DNA from 2 places in the Pseudomonas sp. AK-TSAG1-1 genome. Region 2 is predicted to be linked to the other one. Evidence: predicted binding sites of a transcription regulator. Region 2 holds the regulator's gene; the other holds the start of a gene.
What was found. The regulator FliA, encoded in region 2, starts transcription of late flagellar genes. The targets are predictions, from matches to a motif close to CTAAAGTTTNNNNNNNNNNNGCCGNTAA.

Region 1: the regulator FliA is predicted to act here: its motif matches at 1,901-1,928, upstream of AC1UK9_RS10295 (methyl-accepting chemotaxis protein).

What each region holds. Positions count from the first base shown of each region.
Region 1 covers NZ_CM165965.1:2,277,921-2,282,342, forward strand. Annotated here, with positions in the region: partial or broken gene AC1UK9_RS10285 (cache domain-containing protein) at 1-168, opposite strand, end outside; gene AC1UK9_RS10290 (Na+/H+ antiporter family protein) at 456-1,772, shown strand; gene AC1UK9_RS10295 (methyl-accepting chemotaxis protein) at 1,973-3,655, shown strand; gene AC1UK9_RS10300 (LysR family transcriptional regulator) at 3,781-4,422, opposite strand, start outside.
Region 2 covers NZ_CM165965.1:1,801,569-1,805,990, forward strand. Annotated here, with positions in the region: gene flhF (flagellar biosynthesis GTPase FlhF) at 1-759, shown strand, start outside; gene fleN (flagellar synthesis regulator FleN) at 873-1,703, shown strand; gene fliA (RNA polymerase sigma factor FliA) at 1,700-2,440, shown strand; gene AC1UK9_RS08245 (chemotaxis response regulator CheY) at 2,608-2,979, shown strand; gene AC1UK9_RS08250 (protein phosphatase CheZ) at 2,998-3,786, shown strand; gene AC1UK9_RS08255 (chemotaxis protein CheA) at 3,841-4,422, shown strand, end outside.

The DNA.
Region 1 (4,422 bases), 480 kb from region 2:
CGCCTGGGCCGATTCGGTCAGCATCTCCATGCTCGACGCCTTCACCAGCTCGGAGCTGTGCTCCATGCGGTACAGCGAAAGACCCACCAGCAGGGTCACGATGCCCGCCAGGCAGAGGCCGGCGAGCAGGGTGATTTTCCATTGAATGGAAAGTTGTCTGAGCGACATGGAGACGTCCTTATTCGATAAATATCTGAGACTTTGCACTGTAACGGCCGCGTTTCAGCTTTCTTTATTGTTCAAGTGCAATATGACCGATTGCCGCAGTCGCCGAATTCCGCCTGCAGGGTTCCTCATCGGTTGTTACATTCGCTCGCTTTGACACTGCGGTCACTCTGCGGCACAGTGCGCGCCCTTCTAATAAGACCCTCTTTGCAAATCCGCCGGTGCTCCGTGGGCGGACTCATCCTGTCTGGCGGTGATGATTTCATCGCAGTGTTTTTTGAGGTAGTGAAATGAATGCAGTGATTGCTGCGGTCGGCATCATGCTGATCCTCAGCCTGTCCCGTGTGCACGTGGTGATCGCCCTGATCGTCGGTGCGCTGGTCGGTGGCCTGACCGGTGGTCTGGGCATCGACGCCACGCTCAAGGCGTTCAACAGCGGCCTGGGCGGGGGGGCGACCGTGGCGTTGTCCTACGCGCTGCTCGGCGCTTTCGCGGTGGCGATTGCCAAGTCCGGTCTGGCCCATGCGCTGGCCGACAAGGCCCTGGCGATGGTTGACCGGCAACACGCGACCGGTGGCGGCAGCGTCAAATGGCTGCTGATCGGCCTGCTCTGGGTGGTGGCGATTGCCTCGCAGAACATCCTGCCGATCCACATTGCGTTCATTCCGCTGCTGGTGCCGCCGCTTTTATATGTGCTGACCAAGCTGCAACTCGATCGTCGTCTGATCGCCTGCGTCATGACCTTCGGCCTGATCACCCCGTACATGTTCCTGCCGGTGGGTTTCGGCAACATCTTCCTCAATGAAATCCTGCTGGCCAACGTCGCGCGCAGTGGCGTCGACATCAGTGGCATCAACGTCACCCACGCCATGGGCATTCCGGCGCTGGGCATGGTGTTCGGCCTGGCCATGGCATTCATCAGTTACCGCAAGAAGCGCGTCTACGACCTGGCGAAAATCGAGCAGGTCGAGCAGGTGGCGGTGCAGTACAACCCGCTAAGCCTGATGATCGCCGGTGTGGCGATTGCAGCGGCGTTCATTGTGCAACTGCTGCTGGACTCGATGATTATCGGGGCGCTGGTCGGTTTTCTGATCTTCTCGGTGTCGGGCATCGTCAAGTGGCGCGAGACCGATGACCTGTTCACCGAAGGTATGAAGATGATGGCGATGATCGGCTTCATCATGATCGCCGCGTCCGGGTTCGCCGAAGTGATGAAGGCCACCGGGCAGGTGCAGACCCTGGTCGAATCGTCGGCTTCGTGGATCAATCACAGCAAGGGCGTCGGCGCACTGTTGATGTTGCTGGTCGGGCTGCTGGTGACCATGGGCATCGGTTCGTCGTTCTCCACCGTGCCGATCCTTGCGGCGATTTTCGTGCCGCTGTGCGTGCAACTGGGCTTCAGCCCGCTGGCGATCGTCTGCATCGTCGGCACTGCCGGGGCCTTGGGCGACGCTGGTTCGCCGGCTTCGGATTCGACCCTCGGGCCGACCTCCGGTCTGAACATCGACGGCCAGCATCACCATATCTGGGACACCGTGGTCCCGACCTTCCTGCATTACAACCTGCCGTTGCTGGCGTTCGGCTGGGTGGCCGCGATGGTCCTCTGACCACCACAAATCCCAAACTGTGGGAGCGGGCTTGCTCGCGAAAGCGTCGTGTCAGTCAACAATTGTGTTTCTGATACACCGCCTTCGCGAGCAAGCCCGCTCCCACAGGGATACGAGGCATCTCCAGACTCAACTTTTGCTTGCGCGTGCCGTTAACGCCTTTAACCACGCCAATAAAACCAAAAGAGTGAGCTCCCCCCATGCGCTTGAGTCTCAAGGCCAAAGTCCTGTCGCTTGCCGTCCTGCCGGTGTTGCTCTTTGCGCTGGTCATCAGCCTGACCACGCTGTTCATCCTCAAGCAACAGGCGCACACCGAGGTCGAGCAGACCCGCGAGCGTTTGCTCGCCGACGCCAAGGCCACGCTGCAAAGTTACGTCGCCGTGGCCATGACCACGATCAAGCCGTTGTATGACGCAGCCGCCCCCGGTGATAACGAGGCGCGGGCGCAGGCGATCAAGCTGCTGTCGGGGATCCGCTACGGCAAGGACGGCTACTTCTTCGGCTACGACTCCGAGACCGTGCGCCTGTTCAAGGCCAACGACCCTGAAGGCGTGGGCAAAAGCTTCAAGGACAACCGCGACCCCAATGGCGTTTACGTCAATCGCGGCCTGGTGAGCGTGGCGAAGGACGGCACCCACTATCTGCAATACAGCTCGCCGTTGCCGGGTAACGCCAACGTGCTGGTGCCGAAACTCGGCTACACCGAGTACCTGGCGAAGTGGGACATGGCGGTGGGTACGTCGGTCAACCTCGACGGCATTGAAGCGCAGGTGGCGGTGGTCGAAGGCCAGGTGCAGGAGCGGATGGAAGGCGTGATCCTCAGCATCGTCGGCGTGGCGGTGCTGGTACTGTTGGTGATCGCCGCAGCGGGGATGCTGCTGGCCAATGCCATTTTGCGGCCGCTGACTCTGATGAAAGCCAACCTCGACGACATCGCGGCGGGCGAGGGCGACCTGACGCGCCGGCTGAACATCACCAGCCAGGACGAACTCGGCGAACTGGCTGGCTCGTTCAACCGTTTCGTCGACAAGATCCACGGCCTGGTGCGGCAGATCACCGAGATGACCACGCAACTGACTGGCCTGGTGACCCAGGTCTCGGATCAGGCCCAGCGCTCTGATCAGGCGATGGAGCGTCAGCGCCACGAGACCGATCAAGTCGCCACGGCGATCAACGAGATGTCTGCCGCCGCTCAGGAAGTGGCCAAGAGCGCGCAGAATGCCGCCGTCGCCGCACAGCAGACCGATGAAGAAGGTCAGAGCGCCAAGCGCGTGGTGGCCGGCAGCATCAAACAGATTCATGCGCTGGTGGATGACATTCGCAGCAGCGGCGTGTCACTCGACAGCCTGCAGCAGGACGTGTCGTCGATTGTCGGCGTGCTCGGGGTGATCCGCTCGATTGCCGAGCAGACCAACCTGCTGGCGCTGAACGCTGCGATTGAAGCGGCGCGTGCCGGGGAGGCCGGGCGTGGCTTTGCGGTGGTGGCGGACGAAGTGCGGGCACTGGCCAGCCGCACGCAGATCAGCACCCAGGAAATTCAGGGCATGATCGATCGCTTGCAGGCGGGCACGCAGTCGGCGGTCGAGGCGATGCGCCGGTCCAGCGAGGCGGGCGATGGCACCTCGGCGCAGGCCAATCAGGCCGGGGCGTCGCTGGATGCGATGGCGGAGCTGATCGCGACCATCAACTCGATGAACGCGCAGATCGCCAGTGCTGCCGAGGAACAAACGGCGGTGGCCGAGGAGATCAACCGCAGCGTGCATCAGATTGCGGTGGCGGTGGACAGCGTGGCGGATGAGACCCAGTTGGGCGCGCAGACCTCGCGCAGCTTGGCCGAACTTGGCCAGCGATTGGGCAAACTGGTGGGCCAGTTCCGTATTTAAAGGTTGCTGCAAAAACTTTGTGGGAGCGTGCTTGCTCGCGAATGCGCTGTGTCAGATACAGAATGGCTGACGGACACGACGCTTTCGCGAGCACGCCCGCTCCCACATTGGGTTTTGTGCAAGGCTCAGGGTCTGTCCCAGTAGGGGATTTCGCCGAAGCATTCCATGAAGAAATCAATCACCGTGCGCACCTTCACCGACAGCCGCCGGCTCCCCGGCCACAGCACGGCAATCTGCTGCGGCTCCAGGCTGTTCGACACCTGATATTCCCCCAGCACCGGCACCAGCGTGCCTTCGCGTACCGCTTCACCAATCAGCCATGACGGAAACATCACCAGCCCCAGACCCTGTTCGGCGGCCTGGGTGAGGGTGTCGGCGTGGTTGCCGGTGATCGGGCCTTTGACCGAGTAGGGTGTCCAATCGCCCTGATCCTGCCGGAAGAACCAGCGCTGCTGGCCGGTCGCACCTTTGTAGGCCAGGCACTGGTGTTGCGCGAGTTCGTCGGGATGTTGTGGTGTGCCGTGCTGCTTGAGATACGCCGGGCTGGCCGCGACCTGAAAGCGGTGCGGTGCGAGAATCCGTGCCTGCATGCTCGAATCGTGCAGCGGGCCGATGCGGAACAGCAGGTCGGCGCCTTCTTGCAGCGGGTCGACGTAATGGTCGGTCTGCTGGATGTCCAGTTGCAGCTTCGGATAGCGCGCACATAACTGCCCGAGCCACGGTGTCAGATGCCGTTGGCCGAACACCACCGGCGCGTTGATCCGCAC
Region 2 (4,422 bases):
ACCGACATCGAAGAGCCTCGTCAGGCCTGGCGCATGCTGCTCGCACATCTGGCGCGGATGATTGCCGTACCGGAAGTCGAGCCGCTGGAAGAGGGTGGGGTGATTGCCATGGTCGGCCCGGCCGGCATGGGCAAGACCACCACCCTGGCCAAGCTCGCCGCGCGCTACGTGCTCAAGTACGGCGCGCAGAATGTCGCGCTGGTCAGCATGGACAGCTTCCGCATCGGCGCTCAGGAACAACTCAAGACCCTGGGCCGGATTCTCAACGTGCCGGTGACGCACGTTGATCCGGGCCAGTCGCTGGTTCAAGCGCTGGATCCACTGCTGCGCAAGCGCGTGGTGCTGATCGATACCGCCGGCCTGCAGGCCAGCGATCCGGCCCTGCGCATGCAGCTCGAAAGCCTGGCCGGTCGCGGCATCCGTTCAAAAAATTATCTGGTCCTGGCAACCACCAGCCAGAAACAGGTTCTAACCGCCGCTTATCACAGTTACAAGCGTTGCGGGCTTGCCGGGTGCATCCTGACTAAACTGGATGAGACAGCAAGCCTGGGCGAAGTGTTGAGCCTGGCAATCAGTCATGAACTGCCGGTCGCGTACCTGACCGATGGCCCACGGATTCCGGATGATCTGCATCTGCCGCGCCGCCATCAACTGGTCAGCCGCGCCGTCAGCGTGCAAATGCAGGAAGAACCCAGCGAAGAAGCCATGGCTGACATGTTCGCTGATATCTACCACAGCCCGACCAAGCAGGTTGGCTGAGGTAATGAACCGTTTTTGTACCTACATCGATGGTCTGCCATGCATTGTTCCGGTTGAGAACGCGCAGCCAGTAATGTGGCCTCCGTCTATGCAAGACAAGGTAAAGAAATAACATGGGCAGCATGCATCCCGTACAGGTGATCGCGGTGACCGGCGGCAAAGGTGGCGTCGGCAAGACTAACGTGTCAGTGAACTTGTCTCTGGCGTTGGCAGAGCTTGGCCGTCGGGTCATGCTGCTGGACGCCGACCTGGGGCTGGCGAACGTCGACGTTCTGCTGGGACTGACTCCCAAACGTACCCTGGCCGACGTGATCGAAGGTCGCTGCGAGCTGCGCGACGTGCTGTTGCAAGGTCCCGGCGGGATCCGCATCGTGCCGGCCGCCTCCGGCACCCAGAGCATGGTTCACCTGAGTCCGGCGCAACATGCCGGTCTGATTCAGGCCTTCAGCGACATCGGCGACAACCTCGATGTGCTGGTGATCGACACCGCTGCAGGCATTGGTGACTCGGTAGTCAGCTTTGTCCGCGCAGCCCAGGAAGTGTTGCTGGTGGTCTGCGACGAGCCGACTTCGATCACCGATGCCTACGCGTTGATCAAACTGCTCAATCGCGACTACGGCATGAACCGCTTCCGCGTCCTCGCCAACATGGCGCAGAGCCCGCAGGAAGGGCGCAACCTGTTCGCCAAGTTGACCAAGGTCACGGATCGCTTCCTCGATGTCGCCTTACAATACGTCGGCGCGGTGCCGTACGACGAAAGCGTGCGCAAGGCAGTGCAGAAGCAGCGAGCGGTCTATGAAGCCTTTCCGCGTTCCAAGTGCGCGCTGGCGTTCAAGGCGATCGCGCAGAAGGTCGATACCTGGCCGCTGCCTGCCAACCCGCGCGGTCACCTTGAGTTTTTCGTCGAGCGCCTCGTGCAGCAAACGGCAGGGCCTGTGTTATGACCGCCAGCGGTATGAATTACTACAAGAAGTCGGCACGTGACGCGCAGTACGAGTTGATCGAGCGTTACGCGCCACTGGTCAAGCGCATTGCCTATCACCTGCTGGCGCGCTTGCCGGCGAGTGTGCAGGTCGAAGATCTGATTCAGGCCGGGATGATCGGCCTGCTCGAAGTCTCGACCAAATATGACGCCAGCAAGGGCGCCAGTTTCGAAACGTACGCGGGCATTCGAATCCGCGGTGCGATGCTCGATGAAGTGCGCAAAGGTGATTGGGCGCCACGCTCGGTTCACCGCAACACCCGTATGGTCAGTGACGCAATTCGGGCAATTGAAGCTAAAACCGGCCGTGATGCTAAAGATCACGAGGTTGCGGCCGAACTCCAATTGAGTCTCGACGATTACTACGGGATTTTGAATGACACGCTGGGCAGCCGGCTGTTCAGTTTCGACGACCTGTTGCAGGACGGCGAACACGAAGGGCTGCACGAGGATGGCGCCAGTGCTCATCTTGAGCCGTCACGCGATCTGGAAGATGAACGCTTCCAGGCCGCGCTGGCGGACGCGATTGCCAATTTGCCGGAGCGTGAGCGACTGGTGTTGGCGCTGTACTACGACGAAGAGCTGAACCTCAAGGAGATCGGTGAAGTCCTTGGCGTCAGTGAATCGCGGGTCAGCCAGTTACACAGCCAGTGCGCGGCCCGCTTGCGGGGGCGTTTGGGGGAGTGGCGAGCGCGCTGAAGGCAGTGTGGGGACACTGCGAACGAGGCTGGTGCGGTGATGAACGGCACCGGTCTTGCTCTGTTGTGCTCCAGACAGTCATCGAGTGCTTTGCCGGATTGATTGAAATGGCGCGTCCAGGTGCTGGGCGCGTTTAAGACTGCTTGGAGGTCGAATTGGACAAGAACATGAAAATCCTCATCGTTGATGACTTCTCAACGATGCGGCGGATCATCAAGAACCTGCTGCGTGATCTGGGGTTCACCAACACCGTCGAGGCCGACGATGGCACGACTGCCATTCCGGTGCTCAACAGCGGAAGCATCGACTTTCTGGTAACGGACTGGAACATGCCGGGCATGACCGGTATCGACCTGCTGCGCCACGTGCGTGCCGATGAAAAACTCAAGCACCTGCCCGTGCTGATGGTGACTGCAGAAGCCAAGCGCGAGCAGATCATCGAGGCCGCTCAGGCCGGTGTGAACGGCTACGTGGTCAAACCTTTCACGGCTCAGGCGCTGAAAGAAAAAATCGAGAAGATTTTCGAACGCATCGGCTGATGAACGCGCGGGGGAGCTATGGAGCATAACGAATCTTCACAGGGCGATTTCGAATCGACCCTGAAAAAACACGCGGTCGAACTGGTCGAGAGCCTTGAAAAAGGCAGGTTCGGCGACGCTGTGCAACTGATCCATGAGCTCAATCAGACCCGTGACCGCGGCCTGTATCAGGAAGTGGGCAAGCTCACACGCGAACTGCACAGTGCGATCGTCAACTTCCAGATCGATCCGCACATGCCGCAGGCCGAGGAAGTGTCGCAAATCACCGACGCCACCGAACGCCTGGGCTATGTGGTCAAGCTGACCGAAGCCGCGGCCAACCGCACCATGGATCTGGTGGAAAGCGCCACCCCGGTCGTCAATGGCCTGGCTGAGGAAGCCCAGGCCCTGAGCACCGACTGGGGCCGTTTCATGCGCCGTGAGGTCGGGGCCGAAGAGTTCCGCGAGCTGGCGCGCCGGGTCGACGGTTTTCTGTCGCGCAGCAGCACGGGCAACCGTGCGGTGTCGAGCAACCTTAACGACATCCTGCTGGCTCAGGATTACCAGGACCTTACCGGTCAGGTGATCAAGCGCGTGACCCAACTGGTCACCGAAGTCGAAAGCAATTTGCTCAAACTCGTCCTCATGGCCAGTCAGGTGGACCGCTTTGCGGGCATCGAACACGACCGCGCCGCGATGCTTGCAGAAAAAGATCCACAAAAACATCTCTCGCAGGGTGAAGGTCCGCAGATTCATGCCGATAAACGAGAAGACGTTGTGTCCGGTCAGGACGATGTGGACGATTTGTTATCCAGCCTTGGATTCTAGAGTTTTGGAATTTTAGGTTTTTTGGGTTTTTAGACCTGTAGGAGCACCCCATTAATGAGCTTCGGCGCCGATGAAGAGATCCTTCAGGATTTCCTGGTTGAGGCCGGCGAGATTCTTGAGCAACTGTCCGAACAACTGGTCGAGCTGGAAAGCCGTCCGGATGACGCAGATCTGCTCAACGCAATTTTTCGCGGTTTCCACACTGTAAAAGGGGGCGCCGGCTTCCTTCAGCTCAACGAGCTGGTGGAGTGCTGTCACATCGCCGAAAACGTGTTCGACATCCTGCGCAAGGGTGAGCGTCGCGTTGATGCAGAACTGATGGACGTTGTCCTCGAAGCACTGGACGCGGTGAACAGCATGTTCAGCGAAGTCCGTGAACGTGCACCGATCACGGCGGCCACCCCGGAACTGCTGGCCGCGCTGGCACGTCTGGCCGAGCCGCAATCGGCCGACGAAGCTCCGGCTTCGCCGGTGGCCGAGATGATCGAAGAGCTGGTCGTCGAAGGCGATTCGAGCGATTCGGGCGACATCACCGATAACGAATTTGAACAGCTGCTGGATTCGCTGAACGCCGTCAAGGCTGAAGCCGAAGCCCCGGCCGCTGCTGCACCTGCGCAAACTGCCAATGAGGCAGCC